2 regions of the Synechococcus sp. MU1655 genome follow, and region 1 is predicted to be linked to the other one. Evidence: predicted binding sites of a transcription regulator. Region 1 holds the regulator's gene; the other holds the start of a gene.

Region 1 (5,700 bases):
CCAGATTGTGTTGAACGTGGGTTGGTTTCCTCATTCCGTGATGCAACAGGCACGGACGCACCGGGTGGGCGTCAGTTTTGATGTTCAATCCATGCGCTACACAGGCGATCGCATCTGCAGGGCAGCACTTGGAGAACTCGATCTCGAAGAGGTGTTTTATTTGCGCCCCGTCGGTGAGTACAGCGACCGCAAGGGCAAGAAATACCTTTACAGCGAAGCTGAGCGAAAAAAAGATTTAAACCACTGCAAAATCAGTGCCGATCGCTATCAGGAATTGCTTCAGGCCGGCTACGCCGAGGAACATGCCCGCGGCATCCTCCCCTTTGATTACAGGCAACATTTCGTGGTGAGCTTCACGCTCAGAGCCTTCCTGCATTTCATGGATCTTCGCGCCAAGCTCGATGCCCAGCAGGAAATCCGCGAGCTCTGCGACCTGATGTGGCCGCACCTCAAAACATGGACCCCAGAATTTGCGAGTTGGTACGAAAAAACAAGATTGCACAAGGCGCGACTTGCTCCCTGAGCAACCTTCAAAAATCAAATTGAAGACAAAAATAACTTGTGGATTGCTTAACAGTTAAACAATCCAGATTGCCCGTTGAGTTCAGTCTGATTCAGACCTTGGCCAGCGTGACGCGCTCGGGTTGATGCTGATATTTACCTTGCCGATCGCTGTAGGTGGTCTCACAAGGATCACCTTCAAAAAACAACAACTGACAGATCCCTTCACTGGCGTAAATGCGACAGTCAGCGCCAGAACTGTTACTAAATTCCAAGGTGAGATGTCCCTCCCAGCCAGCTTCCGCTGGAGTTGTATTCACAATGATGCCTAAACGGGCGTAGGTGCTTTTACCAAGACAAATCACCGTGATATTGGGCGGCACTCGCATCTTTTCGAGGGCAACACCGAGGCCATACGAATGCGCCGGAAGGATGAAATAGTCTCCATCCTCATCATGATGAATGGGCGTTGATTCAAGATTGTCAGGGTTGAATCTCTTGGGATTCATGATCGTGCCAGGCACGTGGCGAAAGATCAGAAACTCCTTAGGCGAGAGCCTCAGGTCGTAGCCGTACGAGGAACAGCCAAAACTCAGAACCGGACTCTGCCGTTGATCCGGATCCAAGTGGCGCACTAATCCATTTTGAAAAGGCTCGAGCATGCCTGCATCAGCCTGATCAGTAATCCAGCGATCGTTCTTCAGCATTAGAAACCTCGACGCAATTCCGTCACTTGATCCGCCATCTCCATCATCTCTGCAGGGATCGCGGGCCCGGTCACGATCACATCCATCGCGGAAGGCCTTTGCTCCAACACCGATAAGACATCCTCGTGGCTTAAATAGCCAAGCTCGATCGCCAATCCAATCTCATCCAGAACGAGTTGGTCCAACGTGCCTTCTAAGAGATGGGTCTTACAGATCTGCCAAACCTCTTGGACTGCCTCTTTGACCTCCTCATCGCGGCTCACAGCAGCATCTGACAGGCATTCCGTCACGGAAGGTCGCAACCATCTGAGCCTGTCGCACAGGGTGAGGCTGCTCTTGGGGCCTTGACCCACTCCACCCTTGAGAAACTGGGCGATCAAAACATGGCTACCCAGGCCTGCAGTCCGCAGCGCTTGGCTCAGCACACAAGAAAAGCTCCCCCGAAAGGAGGCGGTATGCACCTCAAGCTGCCCTTCTGGAGCCACCAAATGCAGGGGTGGACGAACCTCGACAGAGGGCAATCCCCTTAGCCCTGCTTGCTCGAGAGTCCTGTGGTCAACAGTCCGCGACTCACGAGAATGATGGGTAGGGCTGAGGCTGACGGTCATCACATTCGCCGAAGTCCGGCAAATCCGGATGTGAATGAATCTAGCGGTGAAAGTTGAATGCACAAGTGTTTTGACACCATCCATGGTGTGCCGAGCCAACTGGCAGGCTCAAAGCACCTCCGCACCGTGGACTTATGACCGACACCTCTCGCAATGACGGACGTCGGCCGGGTGATCTTCGCCCCTTCTCGATCAGCTGGGATCCCATGGGATTTGCCCTCAGCTCAGTGATCATTCACAGCGGACGGACCGCTGTTCTTTGCAGCGTTTGCCATCAGGAAGGTGTCCCTCGCTGGCGCAAAGATCAAGGCCAGGGATGGCTGAGTGCCGAATACCGACTCCTTCCTGGATCCACTCCAGAGCGTCAAAACAGAGAGCTGCTCAAATTAAGTGGACGCACCCAGGAGATTCAGCGCCTGATTGGTCGCAGCCTGCGCGCCGCCATCAACATGGAAGCTCTCGGCGAGAACACGTTGAGAATTGATTGTGATGTGATTCAGGCGGATGCCGGCACCCGTACCGCGGCGATCAGCGGATCTTGGGTCGCGCTGCAACGAGCCTGTGAACGGCTTGTTCAACAAGGGGTTCTCAACACCAACCCTGTCCAAGCTCAGGTGGCAGCTGTCTCCGTTGGCGTGATTCAAGACCGCCCCCTTCTCGATCTCGACTACAGCGAAGACAGCCATGCCGACGTGGATCTCAATGTCGTCATGAACGGAGAGGGACAATTGCTGGAACTACAGGGCACTGCAGAAGGAGCTCCTTTTAGCCGCCACCAGCTCAATGCCCTCCTGGACCTCGCCGAGCCTGGGCTCAAAAAAATCATGGGTGATCAACGTGCGGCTCTTTCAGCTACATGAACTCCGCTTCAGGACAAGGCAGCATTTCGTGTTCCTTGCTACACGAGCCGGGTTGGCTGATCCATAACATCTCGTAAGACGCGCTGGGAACATGGCTGAGGTCAGCCGCGGCTTCAGCCGCTATGCACCACCAACAATTCGCCCGGCGGCCTCGAGCTTCGGGACCCCCGCGGTTCCATCCAACCGCACTCTTCAAGACGTCATTCGGGGACTCGATGGAGCCAATTCCGAAATGGTGGAACGGGGGAAAACCATCTTTTTCCCCGGCGATCCAGCAGAAAAGGTGTACCTCATTCGTCGCGGTGCAGTTCGCCTCTCAAGGGTGTACGAATCCGGCGAAGAAATCACCGTTGCCTTGTTACGAGAAAACAGCTTGTTTGGCGTTCTGTCGTTATTGACAGGTCATCGCTCTGATCGTTTTTATCACTCGATCGCTTTCACCAGAGTGGAGATGGTCACGGCGCCCGCCACATCAGTGCGGCAGGCCATCGAAGCTGACACCAGTGTGGGATTGCTGTTGTTGCAAGGTCTGTCCAGCAGGATTCTCCAGACCGAAACGATGATCGAAACGCTCACCCATCGGGACATGTCGTCTCGGCTGGTGAGTTTTCTGCTGGTGCTCTGTCGAGATTTCGGAGTGCCTGGTCAACGGGGCATCACCATCGACCTTCGCCTCTCACATCAAGCCATCGCCGAGGCCATCGGCTCCACACGCGTCACGATCACTCGTCTCTTGGGTGATCTCAAGGCGTCCAGCCTTGTCGATATCGATCGCAAAAAGATCACTGTTCTCGATCCAATCGCTCTCGCCAAGCGATTCAGCTGACCATGCAGGTGAAGATGGAGCTTCCATCCGAACTCTGACCCTTCGTTCTCCGTGACCGGCTGGTTCCTACTTCTCGCTCTTCTTGTGCTTGGAGGCGTGCTCTCAACCCTGGGAGACCGTCTTGGATCTCGCGTGGGGAAAGCTCGACTGAGCTTGCTTGGACTGCGTCCCAAACGCACGGCCGTGGTGATTACGGTGTTAACGGGCAGCCTGATTAGTGCCCTTTCACTCGGACTCTTGCTGTTGGTCAGTCGACAGCTCAGGGTGGGCCTGTTTGAACTGAATGCTCTCGAAGCGAAATTGCGGAGCAGTCGCGCCGACCTCAAAACAAGCAAACGCGCTCAGACACAAGCTGGCAAAGAGCTCACAACCGCCCAACAGCGCGCGGCAGAACTGCGTCGCACCCTGAAGCCACTCCAGGAGCAAACCCGATCCCTGGAGGCAGAGCGACAGCGATTGAGCCAAGACGTGGATGCGAAAGATATTGAGATTCAACGCACCGAACAGGAGCTCTCAGCCGTGCGCTCTCAAATTCGCAGTGGCGAGAAAGAACTCAATCAACTGGAAGACAATCTCCTCGCCCTGCGTCGCGGAAATGTCGCCATCAGCAGTGGGCAGCCGCTTGCAACCGTGACCTTGAAGCTCGAACGCCCCGATCAGGCAAAAACGGTGATCGATCAGTTACTACGAGATGCCAATCTTCAGGCCTATCAACAAGCGCTCCCTGGCCAACCGGTAGAGCGTCAGATCCTGCTGGTTCCGCGACCCGACATCAAACGCTTGGAACAAACGATTCGCAAACCTGGCACCTGGGTTGTGAACATTCGTTCAGCAGCCAATGTGCTTCTGGGTGAAACCGTTGTGTATGCCTTCCCGGAAGTGCTTCCCAATGTCACGGTAACCAGAGAGGGGGAGATCCTGGCCCGCACCACCCTCGCGAGCAATGAGCGCAACCCTGAAGCCGTTCGCAACCGACTGAATCTTCTCCTTGCCTCCACATTGGCCGAGGTGCAACGACGCGGATCTCTCAGCAAGGGGCTGCAGTTCGATGTGAATGCCATCAATGTGCTGGGCCAAGAGCTGATCGACCGCAATGGCGGTCTCGCTTCGCTCGAAGCGGTTGCTTTGCGGCGCAGCGAGACCGCCGATCCCATCGCCATCCAGTTGCGACTCAGTCCATGACACGCGTCGTCGCCTTAGATCCTGGCCGAAGCAAATGCGGCTTGCTCCTTGCAGACATCTCAACGAACACGGTTCTGCAAGGCATGGTGATACCAAGCTCTGAGGTCCTTGATCAGCTGCGCGCCTGGATGGAAGACGATCAGGGGGAGAACTCTCAGATTGCTGATCTGGTGATCGGTGACGGCACCAGCAGCACGATCTGGCAACAACAACTTCCCACCAGCATGAAGGTCCACGTCGTGGACGAAACAGCAACCACCCTGCGAGCACGCGAGCGTTACTGGCAGTTGTGGCCTGCACGGGGCTGGAAGCGCTTGCTTCCTTCAGGCCTGCGCATCCCGTCTGGTGATCTCGACGCCATCGCAGCGCTCGTCATTCTTGAGGATTACTTAGAACGGCCTTTGCGATGGCCGGGACCCGGTCCCCTCAGAAACGGGCCCTCACGGTGAAGGTGTAATCACCACCGGGCTCCAGGTCATAGTCAGATTTCACAAGGAAGCGAAGGAGCGCGTCTTGAATCAACGCTCGCCCCAGGGAAGGTTCCACACTCAACTCACCGCGATCAAAAAACCAACTGAACTGCCAATTGAAGCCTCCTGCCTGGACGTCTCCTTCCAAACATTGATCCGCAAAACTCTGGCGTTGAACCCGCAGATGGGCGGTTGTAACAGGTAGCGCTGCCATCACTCCTCAGTGCTGGTAGGAGCCAGCTGAAGCCCATTGAGGTGATTTCCTGCAAGGTCGAGGCCTTGACGCTGAATCCTCTCCAAACCATCCACGACCTCCAACAAAACCTTGTCGATCAGGGGCTCCTCGTCACGACTGAAACTTCCAAGCACATGCGACACCGTTCTTGCCTTGCGCTCACTGGGGTTTTGCCCGGGTGCACCAATTCCAATGCGCAGACGCGCGAAATCCTGCGTTCCGAGATGCTGAATGGTGCTTTTGAGGCCGTTATGGCCACCGGCAGACCCACGGGCCCGCAAACGCAAACGACCGAGCGGCAGATCCATATC
Region 2 (5,700 bases), on a different contig from region 1:
CGCAGGGAGCGCTGGCTCATTGGCACTGCGCAAGGGGGCCGTTCTCAGCATTGAATTGTGACTCAGCAATCTTGCTAAGCATGCGCTCTGAATCTGTTAATTCACTGAGCTGAAGAATCTCCTCACCTTGCGAACCAACAACGCCTCACAGCTTTGATTCCACCTACCTCCCCCTCAAAGGAGGCCGAAATCCCCTTAGATGCTCCGAAAACAGCGAAATCGATCCGTGGCTTTACCTTTCGTTACAAATTTGCTAAGATTCGTAACAAGCGTTCCAATCACCTCTCGATGACCGACTACTCAACTGCCATCTTTGGCTTGATCACCTTCACTGCAGTCGTCTCCGCTGCTGTCGTTTACATCCTTGCCCAGCCTTCCGACCTGCCTGTCGTCAAGAAAGCAAAAGCGGCTCAAGATTGAGGCTTAGGCAAAAATCCCTACTGGATAAACCATGAATACTCAAGATCTGCTCGTACTCCTTGTCAGCTTCGGTACCGCATGCTTCGCGCTCAACATCTACAAATTGAATCAAGAACAACGGGATCAGTTTTAGATCATCGCTGATAAGGTCGGTCTTCAATGAATCCCTGAAAGGCCTGTATGAACGGAGATATTTTCTAGGTGTTGGGTTACACCGCCTGAGAAGATCATCCTGAGGTGATTTACATCGAAGTCATCGTCTCAATCGTGAGCGAACTGACGATATTAATCAAATAAATTTTGCATGAAGGGAGATTTAGCAAGGGTGTCCATGATGATGTTTCATTCAGTAAAAATTCCCAGCCCCTCTCATTCATCACTTGGACAACACTTGTAGGAACCACTTACCTCTGTTGACGCAAACTATACGAACACGTGGCGATCGCGTTGTGGGCGATGAGGCGTCCGCCACGGAAGACGCCATCACCATGGCCGAGTCAAGAAATAGTCATACGTCTGGATCAGATCTTTCCAAATCTAGAGCAATCAACATAAAGATCAGTTAGCGCATCCCATTGAATCAGAAATGATCCCTTCTTTCGTTGATTGGAGCGGTTCCGAGAGGTCAGGACAGCAGGGGAGTGCATAGGCCAAACGATTCATGGTTCTGCTGCCAAAAGTTGGCAAGCATCCTGGACAAAAAGCTTTGATCAGGCGACACCTGCGTGTGGCTCCTCATATAAGTCCTTCAGTTGGTCCAGTTCGGCCCTCAAATATTGAATCTCTAACCAGTCTGTAGAAAGCTCAATAGCAAGTTCCAGCCGCTCAATCTGACGCTTAAGAAGCAAGGACATCAGTCAAGGAATCGATTTCAATATCAAACCACTCTCTTAAGGAGATGCAACCCCGCAACGCCAGAAAACAAGTAAACGCAGGGAATTTGGCCATAAGAAGGACCTCCAAACCCTTGCGAACCAGGAAAGTCTTTTCTTCACTCTCTACGACTGCTGAAATGAGCGTTTCTTTGCTGACTGCTCATCACGTGTGAGGTATACGTGGATAACGAGAAAGCGGGCAGAGTGTTCTGTATAGAAAAGCTACAGAATTCAAAATCACATGCCGCTTTGTATCCCCTCGAACAACTAAAAGGGAGACATTATTGCTATAAAGATCAAGTAGCAACAGCTACAAACAACGTTCACCTCATTGACATGAGGCGCAGACTCGCCAGGCCACGGAACGGGGACCTGGATTTCTGAGGAACCCAAAATGACTCTCACCTATCGCGGCAAAAAGTACGTGCAGATCCAAGGTGCTGGTTTCGATTCATCGAAGAAAGCACTTCTGACCTACCGCGGCATTCCCTATGCAAAGTGATCTCAATTGATCACAACGAAGGCCCCCTTCTCTAAACCGTGGGGGCTTTTTTTATTGAGTCTTAGCGGTTTAGACCCTACCTAAATTCATCCACATCGATTGAACTCCATTGTGGAATCATGGCTGAAGACCGAAGCAATCTCGACATTCACTTCAATCTCATAGCCAAGCCAGGGATAAACAGACGAAAATGCTATCGTCCTGAGCCATTGCAGGATCCATTCACTCACTGACAGAGTGGAATGCGGTTGCTCATCCAATGGCAGTGAGTGTTATACAGATTATTTTTTTGGATAACCTCCAAACTATTCAAAAGCGAGTTTTACATTGAGCTGCATGGATTTGTAGCTCTCTTGCAAAGGCATTCGTTGATGGGTTGTAAGCATAGGGAGCCTTATTCCCTGAGTTCAGCGTGCCTGCAGAGCATTCAAAGCTCTTTTGATCGATCTCAAATCGAAAGTTCTCCACTTTGAATCCAGGTTGTTCTTCTGGAACTTGCTGTTGAATTTCAATAGGGGGCATGGGAGGAGCAGGGGGACCGGCAAGAAGCAAGGCAGCTGGCAGCCCATTCATCATGATGCCTCCAAGTCCCATCCAATATTGAATATAGGGTTTTACCAAGGTAAGAATCATCTCAACGAATCCTGGGGCCTTGAGTCACCTGGAGGGTATATCGGCCTGTACGAGTAAACGTGAGTGGGATGCTATTGATGCGAATAAAAGTCTTGCCTTGATTCCTTTCTAAGAAAGTGAATGCCCAGTTCTTGGAGTCCACAGTGACATTCCCACCTGACTGACGGAAATCACAAGGAAAGTTTTCTACAGGAGTGTCAATGCCGCCGTAACGAATGAGACGACACTGGGAGGGAACGATCTCGGCCCTGGATGGCACGACAAGGGTTGCAAGAGCAAAAACTGCTGCAGTGAATTGAACGCGGATCATGGGTATGCGCCTCCTTCCGATCATCCGAAATCGTATCTTGTAAGCCTATGAGAGCGTAGTTTTGTCACTAAAAACCTCACACCTAGGGAAAGGTGCGGGCGGTTGAAAGGGTGTGGCTGAGCAGTGCGCAGAACTATGAATTACGTGCGACCTTCATCCCATTCAGTTGCAGTGGCCACATCAATTCTTATTAATCCTTTGATCATGTTCCACATTTTTCAAGAAGTCTGTTCATCTCCACAGCCATTACAACAATGTTAGTCCTGCCTCTGCAATGACAAATATAATACTCCTCAAGGAACGATTGATCAGCCCTGCTTTGTACGATTCTAATCAAGCATGTTGGCATCACCACAGAGCAGAAGATGCAAGTCATTCACGAATCTTGCGCTGCACGTCAGCTCGCTCCAATCAACTGCGAACCATTGATTCAACACAGATGGAGTGAATCCCGTATGCATCCCTATGCTGTCATTATAGTTTAGTCCCAAGATGCTCACTGATTAACCGTTCAAGCATACGTATTACACCAACCAAATCACAAATGGATTACTCTCAAAAAATAACTGTGCGTGCCACCATCACGCTGAATTTGAATGTGCCCGAGCTTCAAAGCAGGGAACAACTCAATCTATGGATCAAGTCGGATGCAGCTCGCATTCACTTCATTGACCATTTGAAACCTGCGTCATTTGACGACCTGGAAGTGGTAAAAGCAGCTTCAGAAGCAGACTTCGTGAGCTAACAACTGCTCGTTGAGACAGTCTTGAGCAAGGTAACACTCACGTATGTCTATCAGCACGACAAAAGCAATAGGGCACCATGCCAACAGACTGGGGCTTCAGTGTTCTAAATGCAGGTCATGGCTGAGTACACACACACCATTGGGTAAAAAAAATCCATTGATGAGTGTCGAGGAAGCTCGACAGTTACTTTTAAAGGCTGAGAAGAGAAAGGCGATAGCAGATGAGGCGATTGATAAGATCACCAACGACCAGGATCCCTCCAAGAAGTTAGACAGCCTCAAGTTCTATGCAGATCACTTTGTTGAAGAAATGACTGACGCCTTAGAAGATGGATCCGTAGTTATTCAAGAAGTCGAAACTGAAAAACGTTAGCGTGGCTTCATGAATAAGCGCATAACCGTTATCGACAACAAGTGCAAATCATTAGGGATTCAGCAGATTCACTCATCACAAACTTCTCCTCCAAAGAACGAAGGGTACAATCGTTATTAACATCAAAACACTATATACAGCTGAAGGAAGACTGAAGCGACTCAATCCTCCTTGCAAAAGTTCTTCACTGATCAACGAACCAACAACAATGCCAATCGTTCCATTTTGAAAACCAGCCTCTACAGACAGCGAGGTAATCTGTGCTTTCTTTAAGCTCAGAAAATGACCAACCGCTAAACCTACGATTAGCATTAAAAGATTGAGCAGAAGCAACACTGGTCCGAGCACTGGAAGGTAAGCGATAAAAACATCCCACTGACCAATCAATACTCCGATCAAGACTGCAACAAACAAAACATTTGCCACTTGACTACTTGGCAACTGCCAGCGAACCGCAAGCTTTGGGGTCCACTGGCGAATCAAGACACCCAAAAGAACAGGAAGTGTTGCCAATGAAAAGACTTTTAAGCTTAAAGGGAGTATTGACAATCCAATCTCTTGCTGTGGGATAAAAATTGGTGCTGCGATGCTCAAAACAAGAGGGAGAGTTGCAGCTGTAACAAGACTGGCCAGTGCGGTATAAGAGATTGAAAGTGCTACATCTCCTCGAGACAGCTTAGTGACAAGACTTGATGTGATACCTCCAGGACAGCAACTCAAAATCATAACTCCAAGAGCGAAATCACCTTGCACACTAAAGATCCTCAGCAATACAAAAGCAATGAGTGGAAGCATTAAAAGTTGAGCAATTGCGCCAGCAATCAAGGCTTTTGGCTGATGAAGTGCAACTCCAAAGTCTTGTGGTTTCAGGGACAGTCCCAATGAAAACATGATGAAAGCGAGACTCCCAGTCAAAAGAAGTTCGATCAAAATTCCAGAGGCGACATAACAACCAACAATAATGCATAGTCAAACTCGTTCATTAGAACCGTTCCCCGTTACCAAGAAGAATCCCATAATCATAAAATCTCAGGGATCAAATCAAGAAGTTCAAAAAGACACGAGACGAATCATTCTCCACGACTTGACAAACCATTGAGCCAGACTTGGCATTTCGCAGTGCGCAAGAGACCGACCATACTGAACAGAAGCAATAAGTGTCTAAATGAATGCTTTTAAATGGCTATTCAGAGCATGCATTTCAATTCATTTAGAAGAACATTTTTGAAATGAGCAGAAACGCAGCGTGCTGTTTGGGAGAATCATCCAAATTGATTGCTCAACGTGGCGATTTTCGATCAATCCACTCCCTTCATGCTTCTGGCACGCATCCATGTCAAACCGGGCTGCGTCGATCAATATCTGGAACTCGCCCGGATCACTGACATAGCGGTTCAGTCGTCCGAGCCTGGCATGCTTCATCACACCTTTGATCAAGATCCGGACGACCCACAAGCGTTTGTCTGGTCAGAAGTTTATGCAAATGACGATGCATTTACGGCTCACGTCTCCAACCCACCTGTTCAAGAGTACTTGCAAAAGCATGCTGAACTTGGCGATGGCTTCAGAATTGAGGTTTATGGAACTGTCGGCGATGACTGCAAAAAGCTGATGGAGTCCTTCGGACTTCCCCTCAAGATTTATCCATCAAAGCTGGGTTACAGCAGAGTTTGATAAAACCAATCATGCGCTTCTTAAGCCTTAAAACGAATGCAATAGATCCGTCTTTTCCTAATCCCCAATAGTCACAATTGCTTCTTTATTTTTCCACCAAACCCAATCTCGAATCGGGGGTGTATCGCGGAGCTGCTCGCGCGTAAGGCCAAGCCTTAATTTCATCGA

What was found. Region 1 encodes NtcA, which controls nitrogen genes in cyanobacteria. Its sites were predicted from a motif close to GTANCNNNNGNTAC; they were not measured.
Region 2: a site for NtcA is predicted at 1,596-1,609, ahead of NCN04_RS05585 (DUF4278 domain-containing protein). Genes of this name have one in related genera too.

Annotation. Positions count from the first base shown of each region.
Region 1 is NZ_JAKUHK010000023.1:4,960-10,659, forward strand. It holds gene thyX (FAD-dependent thymidylate synthase) at 1-523, shown strand, start outside; gene dcd (dCTP deaminase) at 615-1,208, opposite strand; gene NCN04_RS02230 (cob(I)yrinic acid a,c-diamide adenosyltransferase) at 1,208-1,816, opposite strand; gene rph (ribonuclease PH) at 1,951-2,676, shown strand; gene ntcA (global nitrogen regulator NtcA) at 2,768-3,502, shown strand; gene NCN04_RS02245 (DUF3084 family protein) at 3,554-4,684, shown strand; gene NCN04_RS02250 (RuvC family protein) at 4,681-5,133, shown strand; gene NCN04_RS02255 (DUF3146 family protein) at 5,111-5,368, opposite strand; gene pth (aminoacyl-tRNA hydrolase) at 5,368-5,700, opposite strand, start outside.
Region 2 is NZ_JAKUHK010000084.1:953-6,652, reverse strand. It holds gene NCN04_RS10635 (hypothetical protein) at 289-420, shown strand; gene NCN04_RS05590 (hypothetical protein) at 1,131-1,274, opposite strand; gene NCN04_RS05585 (DUF4278 domain-containing protein) at 1,690-1,797, shown strand; gene NCN04_RS05580 (hypothetical protein) at 2,107-2,430, opposite strand; gene NCN04_RS05575 (hypothetical protein) at 3,529-3,858, shown strand; gene NCN04_RS05570 (bile acid:sodium symporter family protein) at 3,934-4,749, opposite strand; gene NCN04_RS05565 (putative quinol monooxygenase) at 5,143-5,532, shown strand; gene NCN04_RS05560 (hypothetical protein) at 5,590-5,700, opposite strand, start outside.